DNA from 2 places in the Variovorax sp. GrIS 2.14 genome. Region 2 is predicted to be linked to the other one. Evidence: predicted binding sites of a transcription regulator. Region 2 holds the regulator's gene; the other holds the start of a gene.
What was found. Region 2 encodes FNR, which switches genes on or off when oxygen is low (the NO sensors DNR and NnrR bind a similar motif). Its sites were predicted from a motif close to TTGATNNNNATCAA; they were not measured.
Positions count from the first base shown of each region.

Region 1: cydD (thiol reductant ABC exporter subunit CydD) is a predicted target of FNR. The motif match lies at 3,972-3,985, and genes of this name have one in related genera.

Region 1 is NZ_JBJXIA010000014.1:133,212-140,093, forward strand. It holds gene RCH10_RS20710 (acyl-CoA dehydrogenase) at 1-1,651, shown strand, start outside; gene RCH10_RS20715 (NAD(P)H-dependent flavin oxidoreductase) at 1,714-2,676, shown strand; gene RCH10_RS20720 (acyltransferase family protein) at 2,678-3,907, shown strand; gene cydD (thiol reductant ABC exporter subunit CydD) at 4,111-5,991, shown strand; gene RCH10_RS20730 (amino acid ABC transporter ATP-binding/permease protein) at 5,988-6,882, shown strand, end outside.
Region 2 is NZ_JBJXIA010000006.1:221,065-227,946, forward strand. It holds gene RCH10_RS12640 (Acg family FMN-binding oxidoreductase) at 1-650, opposite strand, end outside; gene RCH10_RS12645 (sensor histidine kinase) at 647-1,360, opposite strand; gene trhA (PAQR family membrane homeostasis protein TrhA) at 1,583-2,200, shown strand; gene RCH10_RS12655 (universal stress protein) at 2,328-3,155, opposite strand; gene RCH10_RS12660 (sulfite exporter TauE/SafE family protein) at 3,201-3,911, opposite strand; gene fnr (fumarate/nitrate reduction transcriptional regulator Fnr) at 4,142-4,855, shown strand; gene RCH10_RS12670 (FixH family protein) at 4,860-5,162, opposite strand; gene ccoG (cytochrome c oxidase accessory protein CcoG) at 5,181-6,611, opposite strand; gene ccoP (cytochrome-c oxidase, cbb3-type subunit III) at 6,608-6,882, opposite strand, start outside.

The DNA of each region.
Region 1 (6,882 bases), on a different contig from region 2:
CAACCAGGACGTGATCGCGCCGCTGAACGTGGCGGGCGACCGCAATCCGTCGTCGTTCAAGGACGGCGTCGTCACGACCACGCCGGGCTTCAAGGAAGCCTTTGCGCAGTACGCGGCTGGCGGCTGGCAGGGCCTGCAGCATCCGCTCGCCTTTGGCGGTCAGGGCTTGCCGAAAACCATCGGCGCAGCCTGCGGCGAGATGCTGAACTCCGCCAATATGAGCTTCGCGCTGTGCCCACTGCTCTCCGATGGCGCGACCGAAGCACTGCTGACCGCCGGCTCCGAAGCGCTGAATGCGATCTATCTGGAAAAGCTGATCAGCGGGCAGTGGACCGGCACCATGAACCTGACCGAGCCGCAGGCCGGCAGCGATCTGGCGATGGTGCGCAGCCGGGCCGAGCCGCAACCCGACGGCACGTACAAGGTCTTCGGCACCAAAATCTACATTACGTACGGCGAGCACGACATGGCCGAGAACATCGTCCACCTCGTGCTGGCACGCGTGGTCGGTGCGCCCGAAGGCGTGAAGGGCATCAGCCTCTTCGTCGTGCCGAAGTTCATGGTGAACAAAGACGGGTCGCTGGGTGACCGCAACGACGTGCACTGCGTCAGCATCGAACACAAGCTCGGCATCAAGGCCAGCCCGACCGCCGTGCTCCAGTACGGCGATCACGGCGGCGCTGTCGGCTACATCGTCGGCCAGGAGAACCGAGGCCTCGAGTACATGTTCATCATGATGAACTCGGCCCGCTACGCCGTCGGCATGCAGGGCATCGCCATCGCCGAGCGCGCCTATCAGCACGCGGTGGCCTACGCCAAAGACCGCGTGCAAAGTCGACCAGTCGATGGCTCGATGAACGCCAGCGCGCCGATCATTCATCATCCCGACGTCAAGCGCATGCTGATGACGATGCGTGCGTACACCGAAGGGTGCCGTGCGATGGCCAGCGTGGCCGCGGCCGCCTACGACGCTGCGCATCACCATCCCGATGCGGACACGCGCAAGCAGAACACCGCTTTCTACGAATTCCTGGTGCCGCTGGTCAAGGGCTACAGCACCGAGATGAGCCTGGAAGTGACCTCGCTCGGCGTGCAGGTGCACGGCGGCATGGGCTTCATCGAGGAGACGGGCGCGGCCCAGTACTACCGCGACGCCAAGATCCTGACGATCTACGAAGGCACGACCGCCATCCAGGCGAACGACCTGGTCGGCCGCAAGACGGCGCGCGATGGCGGCCAGACAGCCAGGGCCATCGCCGCACAAATCGAGAAGACCGAAGCTGACCTCGCCAAGCGCGACAGCGCCGATGGCGCCGCCGTCTTGAAGCGCCTGAAGGCTGCGCGCGAAGCCTTTGTCGAAGTCGTCGGCTTCGTGGCGACCAATACCAAGGCATCGCCTAACGCGGTGTTTTCGGGCAGCGTGCCGTACCTGATGCTGGCCGGCAACCTGATGGCGGGCTGGCAACTGGCGCGCTCGCTCATCGCGGCCGAAGACCTGATGAAGGCCGGCACCGACGTGGCATTCATGAAGGCCAAGATCGCTACTGCGCGCTTCTATGCAGAGCACATCCTGAACAAGGTGCCTGCGGTACGCGACAGCATCGTCGACGGCGCCGACAGCGTGACCGCGCTGGCGCTCGAGTCCTTCTGACTCTCGACTTTTGAACCCGACTTTCCGACCCTGATTCAATAACTTCAAAAAGACAACAGACCATGTCGAAACTGCCACCTGTGCTCGCGAACCTGCCGCTGCCCATCATCGGCTCGCCGCTTTTCATCATCAGCACACCGAAGCTCGTCATCGCGCAGTGCAAGGCAGGCGTGGTCGGTTCGATGCCGGCGCTGAACGCGCGTCCGGCGGCGCAACTCGAAGAGTGGTTGATCGAAATCACCGAGAAACTCGCGGCCTACAACAAGGCCAATCCGGACAAGCCGGCCGCACCTTTCGCCATCAACCAGATCGTCCACAAGAGCAACGACCGGCTCGATCACGACATGGAAATGGTCGTGAAGTACAAGGTGCCGATCGTCATCACCTCGCTCGGCGCGCGCACCGATGTCAACGAAGCCATCCACAGCTACGGCGGTGTCGTGCTGCACGACATCATCAACAACAAGTTCGCGAAGAAGGCGATCGAGAAGGGCGCAGACGGCATCATCGCGGTGGCCGCAGGTGCCGGTGGCCATGCGGGCGTCAAGAGCCCGTTCGCGCTCATCCAGGAAATCCGCCAGTGGTTCGACGGCCCTATCGCGTTGTCGGGTTCCATTGCCACCGGCGGCGCGGTGCTCGCGGCGCAAGCCATGGGCGCCGATTTCGCCTACATCGGCACCGCCTTCATCGCGACCGAAGAAGCGCGTGCCAGCGACGAATACAAGCAGGCGATCGTCGACGGCAGCTCCGACGACATCGTCTATTCGAACCTCTTCACCGGCGTGCATGGCAACTACCTGGCGCCGAGCATCGTGGCCGCCGGCATGGACCCGGCCAACCTGCCCGAAGGCGATGTCACGACGATGAACTTCGCGTCCGGCGATGGCAGTAAAGCCAAAGCGTGGAAAGACATCTGGGGTTCGGGTCAGGGCATCGGTGCCGTGACGGAGGTCGGCACGGCCGCCATGTTCGTCGAAAAGCTCAAGCGCGAATATGCCGAGGCAAGGGCCCGCCTGTCGCTCTGACATGCCGGACCTGGTGGACGTGTCGACGGTGGAGGACCGCGCGGCGCGCATTCCGCTGCTCGACGCTGTCAAGGGACTGGCGTGCCTGGTCATTGTCGGCCATCACCTGGCGCGCTACGGGCCGATGTCCGAAGTCGCGTTTCCGTTGGCGCCTGCGCTCATCCACTGGTTGTCTACCGATGGGCGCCTGGCCGTACAGGTGTTCCTGGTCATTGCCGGTTTTCTGACTGCTGGCAGCATGGCCCCGGCAGGGCAGCTGAACGCCGGCAGGCCGCTGGAACGTATTGCGCGGCGGTACCTGCGGCTGATCATTCCGTACCTCGCAGCGCTCATCGTCAGCGTGGTCGTGGCCGCGATCGCAAGGCCCTTGCTACACGACGACGCGGTTCCGGGTGCACCTAACTTGATGCAGCTGCTGGCGCATGGATTGCTGTTGCAGGACCTGCTGGGCTACGACGCTTTGTCGGCCGGTGTGTGGTACGTGGCGATCGACTTCCAGTTGTTCGCGCTGTCGCTGGCCGCGGTTGGCTTGGCGGCATGGGTCGAGCGGCACTGGCGTCGCGGCATCGGAGACGCGCAGGACATTGGCGACATGAGCAACATATCCGACAGCGTCGCGCGTTCGTTGCGTGCGCATTGGGTCGCCGTGGTGATCGTGTTCGGCCTCGCCACCAGTTCCCTCGTTTATTTCAATCTGCACGCTGAACTCGACGCGACGGCGCTTTACTTTTTCGGCGCTTATGGTTTGGGGATGTTGACGTTCTGGATCGGTTGCGCCGACCGGTCCGACAAACACGGCAGTCCGGCAGCATGGCGTGCCGGCTTTCTCCTGTTGGTGTTGCTCGGCGTATCGGCATTGGCGTTCGAGTGGCGCAGCCGCATCGCCATTGCGCTCGCGACGGCGGTCGCGATAGCGGGAGCGCAGCGTTTGCATTGGCTGAAGTCGTCTGCATGTCCGGCGTGGGCACGGCCGCTCGCACAACTCGGACGCATGTCGTACTCCCTGTTCCTGATTCACTTTCCGGTGATCCTGCTGGTCAGCGCGGTGGTCAGCCATTGGGCGCCAGCCGCCCCCTGGATCGACGCGGCGGGCATGGTCGCGGCCATCGCACTCTCGCTGGCGGCAGCGTGGGTTCTCTATCGCCGCATCGAGTTGCGCCCCGCGAGCTGGCGCGCCGTGCTCGCGCTGTTCGCCGGGCTGCTGGTCTGCGGCTTCCTCGTTTCGCTCTGAGCCGGGCGCGCCGCCGGCACCGTCGGTGTCCACACGCAGCGCTGGCCGATCTCCGGTCCTTTTCTTGACACAGATCAATTCGGCCTTCTAGGCACGGTTGCGTCTCGCAGGCGCAGCGGGCAACCTCACGGCACGGACTGGCGGCATCGACGAGCGCCGGCCATGTTGTGCAACCTTCAGCGATTGCTGAAACTAAAAAGAACATGAAGAAGATGGGATCTGCCTCGGCTGCGCCGACTCCCGCCGCCCCGGCGCCATCGCTGCGATTCTTCGCGGCGACCGGCGTGGGCGGTGTGTTGCAGGCGGCGGCGGCGTTGCTCTGGTTGCCTCAGGCGGCGTTGCTGGCCGGGGCGGTTCAGCGGCTGTCGCAAACGATCGGCCATCGAGGCGATACCGATGTCGCAGGTATCGCGATCGCAGCGCATTCCGGGTCATGGGCCCAGCCGTTGTCTCCTGTGCTTTGGCCGGCGCTCGGCATTTTCGCGCTCGGCCTGCTGCGCGCGCTGCTGGACGCGTGGGGCACGCGCGAGCTCTTCGGCAAAGCGCGCGCCCATCTGTCGACTTTGCGTGCACGGGCCGCGGCGGCGTTAGCGAGCGGCTCACCGCTCGACCGCCATCGGCCCGCCTCCGGTGCCGCCGCCAGCGTGATCGCCGAGCAGGCCGAAGCGCTCATGCCGTATCTCGTGCGCTATCAGCCGGTGCGTCTGCGCGTCACGCTCGTGCCGTTGGTGATTCTTCTCGTGGTCGCGAGCCTCTCTTGGGTCGCCGCGCTGGTGTTGCTCGTTGCGGCGCCATTGATCCCCGTGTTCATGGCACTCGTCGGCTGGCGCGCCCGCGCCGCCAGCGAGGCGCAGATGGTCGATATGGGCAGCATGAACGCCTTCCTGCTCGACCGGCTGCGCGGCCTTGCCACGCTGCGTGCGCTCGGCGCTGTCGACCTCACGGCCGAGCGGCTCGGCGACGCCGCGCAATCGCTGCGCCGCCGCACGATGTCCGTGCTGCGCATCGCGTTCCTGTCGTCGGCGGTGCTCGAACTCTTCTCGGCGCTCGGCGTCGCGATGGTCGCGGCCTACGTTGGGTTCCACTTGCTGGGCACACTCCATTTCGGCACATGGGGCAGGCCACTCGGCTTGGGGCAAGGCCTCTTCGTGCTGCTGCTGGCGCCAGCGTTTTTCGAGCCGCTGCGTGAGCTTTCGGCCGTTTGGCACGACCGTGCTGCCGGCGAGGCGGCGTTGCAGGCGCTCACGGCGTTGGGTAACGACACCGTGCGGTTGCCCGGCGCCGTCGTATCCATGAGCGCTCTCACAGCCGATCCTGCGCCGGTCCGGGCGATCCATGCAGTGACCGCGGCCAATGCAGCTTCCAGCACCACGAGCGTCAACGGCAAGGCATCGTCACCGCATTCCGCGCCGTCTGTCGTCGTACGCGATTTGCGCTTCACGCACGCCGGCGAGGCGACACTTTTCTCCGGCATCAATCTGCGGGTCGCGCCGGGCGAACACGTCGCCTTGATGGGCGAGAGCGGTGCCGGCAAGACGGCGCTGTTGTCGTTGCTGGCTGGCCTGCTGCCGGCCGACAGCGGCGATATCGTCATCGGCGGCACTGTGCTGACAGACCGCAGCGTCGGCGCGCTGCGCCAGCGTATCGGCTGGATGGGCCAGCGGCCGCATGTGTTCGCGGGCTCCGTGCAAAGCAATGTGGGCCTCGGTCGCATCGGCGTGGATGCAGCGTGCATCGAAACCGCGCTCGACTTCGCGGACCTCGCCGATGTGGCGCAAGCCCGATTGGGTGTTGCGCTGGGCGAGGGCGGCGGTGGACTTTCGGGTGGTGAGGCGGTGCGGCTGGCGCTGGCGCGTGTCGTGGTGAACGCGGGCGTCGATCTGCTGCTCGTCGATGAGCCGACAGCCCACCTCGACACCGAAACCGCGCTGCGCGTGACCGATGCGCTGATGGCGCTGGCGCGCGGCAAGACTCTGATCGTTGCGACGCATGACCCGGTGCTGGCCGCGCGGCTGGATCGGGTGGTCAGCCTGGGTGCAGCCGACACTTTTGAAGTGCGCGAAGTCGTGAGGGAAGCCGCATGAGCACCGCCCGCACGGATCGCGTCAGTCTGATCCTGCGCCCCTTTCTTGCCACCCAACCCCGCGCATTGCTGGTCGGCGCTCTGCTTGCTGCAATCACCGTGCTTACCGGCATGGCGCTGCTCGGCCTTTCCGGCTGGTTCATCACCGCGACGGCGCTGGCCGGTGCCAACGTCGCGACCGCGTTCATGTTCGACGTCTTCATGCCTTCGGCCGGCATCCGCTTGCTGGCGGTCGGCCGCACGGCCTCGCGCTACGGCGAGCGACTGGTCACGCACGACGCGACCTTCGCCGTGCTGGCGGCGTTGCGCGTGCAGCTGTTCCGCGGCTGGGCGCGTGCCGGTGCCGCGCGCGAGTTGCTGATGCGCCCATCGCGTGTGCTGTTCAGGCTGACCTCGGACATCGACGCGCTCGAGTCTTTGTATTTGCGGCTCGTCGTGCCCGCGATCGCGGCATTGGGCGCTGCGGTGCTGGCCGGCGTCGTCCTCGGCTTCATGCACATTGGCCTGGGCATCGCGCTGGCGGTATGGCTCGTCGCAAGTGGTTGGGGCATCGCCTTCGTCGTGGCGCGTCTTGCACGCCGCCCATCGGTGCAACGTGCGCATGCGATCGAAGTGCTGCGTGCACGCGCCGTCGATCTTGTCGCCGGGCAGAGCGACCTCATCATGGCCGGCCGCATCGACACGCAGAAGGCAGTGCTCGCCGACGCTGACCGACGCCTGGCCGCCGCCGACCTTGCGTTGAACAGGCTCGAAGCCAATGCCGGCGCGGCCTACGGCATGGCCGGCACGATCAGCCTGGTCACGGTCTTGCTGGCGGTCGGCGCATTGGTCGGCGAAGGCCGCATCGGTGCACCTGCGGCAGCACTCGCGCTGCTGGTCGCGCTCACTGCGG
Region 2 (6,882 bases):
GGGTCGTCGATCTGCCGCGTGTTGGCGTCCACGATGTACGCCAGCATTTTTTCTGTCGCGGCTTTGTCGCTGAGGATCAGCATCTGAACGCCGTTGCGTGTGCCCGCGCGTTCCAGCAATTCAAGTTCGTCGACCGTCAGCGCCCGGCCGTCGTAGTCGGCGCGCGTGCACTGCCTGTCGAACATCGCCGCATAGAGGTCGGACTGGATCGCCCGGGTCGGCTCGAGCCGAACGCGCAGCGCGTCGCCCTCCATGCCTGCATCGAAGAGGACATCGGCTTGCAGGCCATGCGCCGACGCCGCCTGCACCAGGTTCTCCGCGGCACAGCCGAGCGAGACGAACAGATGGTGATCGTCGGGATCGACGGCCGGGCATCTGCGCGACAGATCCGGAAGAATCGAGATGGACTGCGGCTGTATCGCGAACTTCCAGCATTGCGAGTTGTGGCTCGACGGTGCCAACGTGGCACAGCGGACCAGTTCTTCGAAGAGCGGCCGGCCACTGGTCGCCTCGGTCGCATCCCGGTGCCATGTGCTTCGCACCGCATCGGCATAGCTCGCCTCACGGCCATCGAAGGAGCAGGCGTTCAGGAGCACAGCGCCCACGGTCGCAAAGCGCCGTCGCGTAAGGCATGCCAGAGCCGGAGTCATGCGATCACTTTCGCGCTCTCGACCACCACCTTCGGCAACATCGCCATGACGTGCGTACCTTGCCCCTGAGCCGACGTGACCGTGAGGCGGCCGCCGCAGGCCTGAACCCGGTGGCGCATTCCGGCCAGGCCGAAGCGCGACGAAGCCACCTGTTCGATGTCGAACCCGATGCCGTTGTCCAGCACCTCGACCAGGATGTTCTTTCCCGCATCGACCAGGGTGACCGAAACCGTACTGGCGCAGGCGTACTTTCCGATGTTGGTCAAGCACTCCTGCACCAGACGATAGATGGCCAGCTCACTCGCATCGTCGCCGCGGGCCTCTTCGATCGCAGTCGTCACTGCAATCGTCGAACTCAGGCTGAAGTCCCGACACAGGATGGTCAACGACGACGCCAGGCCCAGGTTGGCCAGCGACGACGGACACAGTCCCTCGACCACCCGGCTCTTCAATGCGATACCGCGACCGAGCATTTCAGCCAGATGCTGAAGGCGCCGATCGATCTCGGGCGACGCATGGTCGAGACGTGACTTAAGGCAAGCCACGTCGAGCTTGGCTGCTGTCAGGATGGCACCCAGTTCGTCGTGCAGTTCGCGGGCGAGCAGCGCGCGCTCCTGCTCGCGGATGCGCTGAAGGTGAGTCGCCAGGTCGCCGAGGTATCGGGCGCGGGACTCTCCGTGGGTCTGGATCGAATTGCGTTCGGGCGTCATCCGGAGGGTTCCTCGATCGGTTGGCTGAAGAGCGCCGCTTGTGGATGGCTATCCGTGCCGCCATGCGCTCATCGCAGTCTGAAGCGTGGCGCGGCTCGGGGCTTGATGCAGATCAAGCCCCCGCTCTCTAAAGTGCGAACTTCACAGCCGCCGCCTCGGTGCGCTGCGCGGTTGTTTGCGCTGGGTCAATGCGAGGCGCCTCCGTCTGTCGACAATGATCCGATGCACCGAGGCGAGCGTTTCAACAGCATCAGCCACCTGGTCGGTGCCGGCCTGGCGACCCTCGGCGGCACATGGCTCGTGGTGCGTGCCGGCCTGGAAGGCGACGCGCGCAAGACCACGGGCGCGGCCATCTACGCGGCGATGTTGCTGGCCCTTTACCTGTCCTCGACGCTTTATCACAGCCTGCGCGGGCGCGCCAAGACGGTACTGCGCAAGGCCGACCATTGCAGCATCTACCTGCTCATCGCCGGCACGTACACGCCGTTTGCGCTGGTTTCACTGAAGGGCCCTTGGGGCTGGTCGCTGCTCGGCACCGTCTGGGGCCTTGGCGCCCTCGGCATCGCGCAGGAAATCTGGTGGGCGCGCGGGCACCGATGGCTGTCTCTGGTCCTGTATGTGCTGATGGGCTGGCTGGCGCTGGTGGCCATTCATCCGTTGTGGCAGGCGCTGGGGCCGGCAGGCTTCGCCTGGCTGGCCGCCGGCGGCCTGTGCTACACGGTAGGCATTGCCTTCTACGCAACAGACGATCGGCTGCGCCATGGCCACGGCGTCTGGCACCTGTTCGTCATGGCAGGCAGCGCCTGCCACTTCGTGGCGATCCTGAACTACGTCGTCTGAGCGCCGTCGCCTGCATTGACGCAGATCAAGAGCGGCCCGGGGGTGGCTGCGGATACTCGGGCGCACGCCAACCAGAACGGAAAATCTCCATGAAGGGACTCCTGAACGCACCGATCAATGCGACGAATCAATGCGACATGAGCACAGGCAACGTCATGGATTGCAGGATCGTCCGCGTGACGCCACCGAGCACCCACTCGCGTGCGCGGCTGTGTCCGTAGCAGCCCATCACCAGCAGATCGGCACCGACATCCGCGGCCAGCGACAACAGCTGCGCACCGGCGTCGCCTTCACCTTGCACGCCAGCCTGCATCGTCGCGGTCACGCCATGCGAATTCAGATAGTCCTGCAGCGAGCGCAGTTGCGACTCTGCCTCGTCGCCGTAGCAGACCGCATGCACGCGCGCCGCGCCTTGCAGCCAGGGCAGCGCGGCAGACACCGCACGGGCAGCTTCGCGAGTCTCTTTCCATGCCACCAGCACCTTGCGCCCGACCGGGCCGACCGGCCCTGTCGTGATGTAAGGCAACACCAGCGCGGGCCGGCCGCTTTCGACCAGCACGGTGGACACGAACTCGGCAGGCAGCTCGCCGTCGTAAGCGTTGTCGCCATCGCGCTGACCGAGTATCAAAAGGTCGGCATAGAGCGCGCGGCGGCCGAAGCCCCAGGGCGCATCGCTCATCGGCTCGGCCCAATGCATGTGCGGCGAGTCGCCACCGGCAGCCATGAAGGTGGCGTACGCCTTGTCGCGCGACTGCTTGTCGAGCGCCAGCATGATTGCCATGGCTTCGGCCGCACCTTCGAGGGCGGAGGGGTAGCGCACCAGCGCAGAGAGCGTGCACGGCATGCCGGTGACCTGGGCGCCGAAGGTCTCTGCCAGCTGGCGGGCAAGCTCGACGCGCGTGGCGGTGCGGGCTGAACTGTCGAGGTGAACCAGAATCGATTTAGGGGTTGTCATTGCAAATTCCTGAGTTGTCGAGGTACGAAAGAGACACCACGTATTTCAGCGGCACCACACATCGATCTGGTGGGCAAGATCGATCCAGACCGCCTGCACGGAGATGACCAGCAAAGCGACGCCGGCGAGCCGGGTTCCCCATTGCTGGCGCCATGCGCCCAAGCCGATGGCAAAGCGGTGCCACAGCCAGGGCGCGACGAGCAACGACGCACCGCTGCCGGCCGCGAACAGCACCATGATGAAAGCGCCCTGCAGCGGACCGTTGGCCAGGCTCGCCAGCATGAGCGCGGAATACAGCAGGCCGCACGGCATGGCGACCCATGCAAGACCGGTCGCGAACACGCTGGCGGCAGAGCCCGTCAAGGCGCGCAATCGCTCTGCGAGGAGACGGCCGACCCGTTGCGACCACAGCGGCTGACGCCCGGTCACGGCCAGCACCGCGCCCCAGGCCATCACGACCACGTGGAACAGCATCCAAAGGCCGCGAAGCGCGGAGACATTCACGCTGGCCCATGTCAGGCTTTGCACGGTGGCAGCGGCCAGTGCGCCTGCTGCCGCATAGCCCGCCATCCGGCCAGCTTGGAGCAGCAACGGCGCCATCGGCAAAGCAGCGGGCGTGATCGCGATGACGCCATGGCCGGGTCGAACTCCCACCCCACGCACGACACCCGCGCACGCCGCACCGCACATGGCCACGCAATGCGGACCACCCGCCAGTCCCATCAACAGCGCGGATGCGGCCAGTGCGGTTTGCATGATCAATAGCGCTGCCGAAAGAGCGTGAGCAGCGATGGTCGGCGACAGCGGTTCATGGTGCTGCGACTTTGCGTTCGATCATTCGAACGCCACTTGATCTGCATCAACGCGGACACAAAAGCCGAACGGAGAATCGAGCGCAGCAGCGCGGCGCTTTCGCTTGCTTTGCCACGCTGCACATTTCACCGCACCACCTGCCGCAAAGAGACAGCCGCAAAGAGACAGCCGCCATGACACCTCAAACCATCAAAGTCGCATGCTCCAACTGCAACCTGCGCGAACTGTGCATGCCGGTCGGCCTCAACCCGGAAGAGCTTGCGCGCATCGACGACCTGGTGGCGACGCGTCGCAAGGTGAAGCGCCGCGAAACCCTCTTTCGCAATGGCGAGCGGTTCACCTCGCTCTATGCGATTCGGACTGGCGTGTTCAAGACACGGGTGGCATCGGAAGACGGTCGCGATCAGGTCACGGGCTTCCAGATGGCCGGCGAGATCATCGGACTCGATGGCATCGTGAACGACCATCACACCTGCGACGCGGTGGCACTCGAAGACGCCGAGGTCTGCGTGATGCCGTTCGACCGCATCGAGGAGCTGTCGCGCGAGGTCACTTCACTGCAGCGCCATGTGCACCAGATCATGAGCCGCGAGATCGTGCGCGAGCACGGCGTGATGCTGCTGCTGGGCAGCATGCGTGCCGACGAGCGGTTGGCCGCTTTTCTGCTCAACCTCGTGGAACGCCTGCATGCGCGCGGCTTCTCGAAGTCCGAGCTGATGCTGCGCATGACGCGCGAAGAAATCGGCAGTTACCTCGGGCTCAAGCTGGAGACGGTGAGCCGCACCTTGTCCAAGTTCGTGGACGACCGCATCGTCGAAGTCGACATGCGGCATGTTCGGATCCTCGACGCCGATGCTTTGCGCAGGATGATCAACCCGACGGTGTGAGGCGCTAGCGCGGCGGCGGCGACGGCATATCCTGCACCGGCGTCGTGGTGTGGTTGCGGCCCTTTTCGGCCGGCACCAGCGCCTTGTCGGCCACCGGCCCAGCCGACTTGCCCGCCAGCGTCCGATTGATCTCCAGGCCCTTCTGGTAGTAGTTTTCTTCGACCACCGGGTCTGCCGTGCTGATCGCGATCCAGGCCGACGTCAGGCTGCCGACCACCACCACGGCGGGCAGGCCCAGCACGAGCCAGACCAGCGGGAATTTCCACCACGGTCCGGAACCTTTGGAAGCAGGGGGAAGCGCGCTCATTTTCAAGTCTCCAGTCGGTTATCGGGGAATGAGGAACACGGCCTTTTCAGAGACCTGCGAGGCACCGTCGGCGGACCGCACGTTGAAGAAAACGGTGTGCGATCCGGGTGGTGCATCTTCTGCAGGCACTTGCAGCCGCACCGCCACCCAGCGCGACTCGGCCGGCCCGACATCGACCGCCTGGCTGGGCGTCGCCACGGCAAGACCCTTCAGTCCGCTGGCATCGATGCGGTAACGCTGCGAGCGCTCGGTCGCGTTCATGATCTGCAGCCGATAGACGTTCTCGAGCTTGCCGCCATCGGCGATACGTGCAAGCGAGGTACGGTCGCGCACCACGTCGACCTTGAGCGGCACGCGCACCACCAGGCTCGCGAGCAAGCCAACGCACAAGGCCAACAGCACGGCGCCATAGATCAGCACGCGCGGGCGAAAAACACGCCGCAGCACCTGCACCGCGCTCCAGCCACCGGCCAGCCCGTTTTGCGTGGCGTAGCGGATCAACCCGTGCGGCTGCGCCATGCGGTCCATCACCGTGTTGCAGGCGTCGACGCACAGGCCGCAGCCGATGCACTCGTACTGCAGACCCTCGCGGATGTCGATACCGGTCGGGCACACCTGCACGCACAGGCCGCAATCGATGCAGTCGCCCAGGCCCTGGGTGCGTGCGTCCTGTGCCCTGGCGTGCACGCCACGCGGTTCACCACGCGGCAAGTCGTAGCTGACGATCAGCGTGTCCTTGTCGAACATCGCGCTCTGAAAGCGTGCATACGGGCACATGTACTTGCAGACCTGCTCGCGCATGAAGCCGGCGTTACCGTAGGTGGCCAGACCGTAGAAGAAGACCCAGAAGACTTCCCACGAACCCATGCGCGTCTGCAGGAACTCCATGCCCAGCTCGCGGATGGGCGTGAAGTAGCCGACGAAGGTAAAGCCCGTCCACATCGCGATGCCGAGCCAGATGAAATGCTTGAACCACTTCTTGACCAGCTTCTCGGCCGAGAACGATTCGCCGTCGAGCCGCATGCGGGCGATGCGGCTGCCCTCGATCCGTTGCTCGATCCACATGAACATCTCGGTGTAGACCGTCTGCGGGCACGCGTACCCGCACCAGAGCCGCCCGGCCACCGCGGTGAACAAAAACAACGACAGCGCCGACAGCACCAGCAGCCCCGACAGGTAGATCAGGTCTTGCGGATACAACACCAGCCCGAAGACGTAGAAGCGCCGCGCGACCAGATCGAACAGCAGGGTCTGGCGGTCGCCCCACTGCAACCAGGGCGTGGCGTAGAAAAACAGCTGGGTGACGAACACCATCGCCCAGCGCCAGCGCGCGAACTTGCCGCGCACGCTGCGCGGATAGATCTTCTTGGTCGCTTCATAGAGCCCGCCGGCCTCCTCCGCCACGGGCACGATCGGAATGATCTTGCGGGCTGGGGCAGGTACGGTCATGGCAGTACGACAGGCAATGCAACGGCCTTGTTCGACAGCCCCCACACGTACGAGGCCACCACCTTGATCTGCGCCTCGGTCAGGCGACCTTCCTGGCCGGGCATGACGTTGTGTTTGCCGCCGTTGATCATCGCGACGATGGCGTTCTCGCCGAAGCCGTGCAGCCATATCTCGTCGTTCAGGCGCGGTGCTCCGATGCCCTGGTTGCCGACGCCACCGATGCCGTGACAGGCCGCACAGGCGGTGAACTTCGACTTGCCCAGCCCGGCGC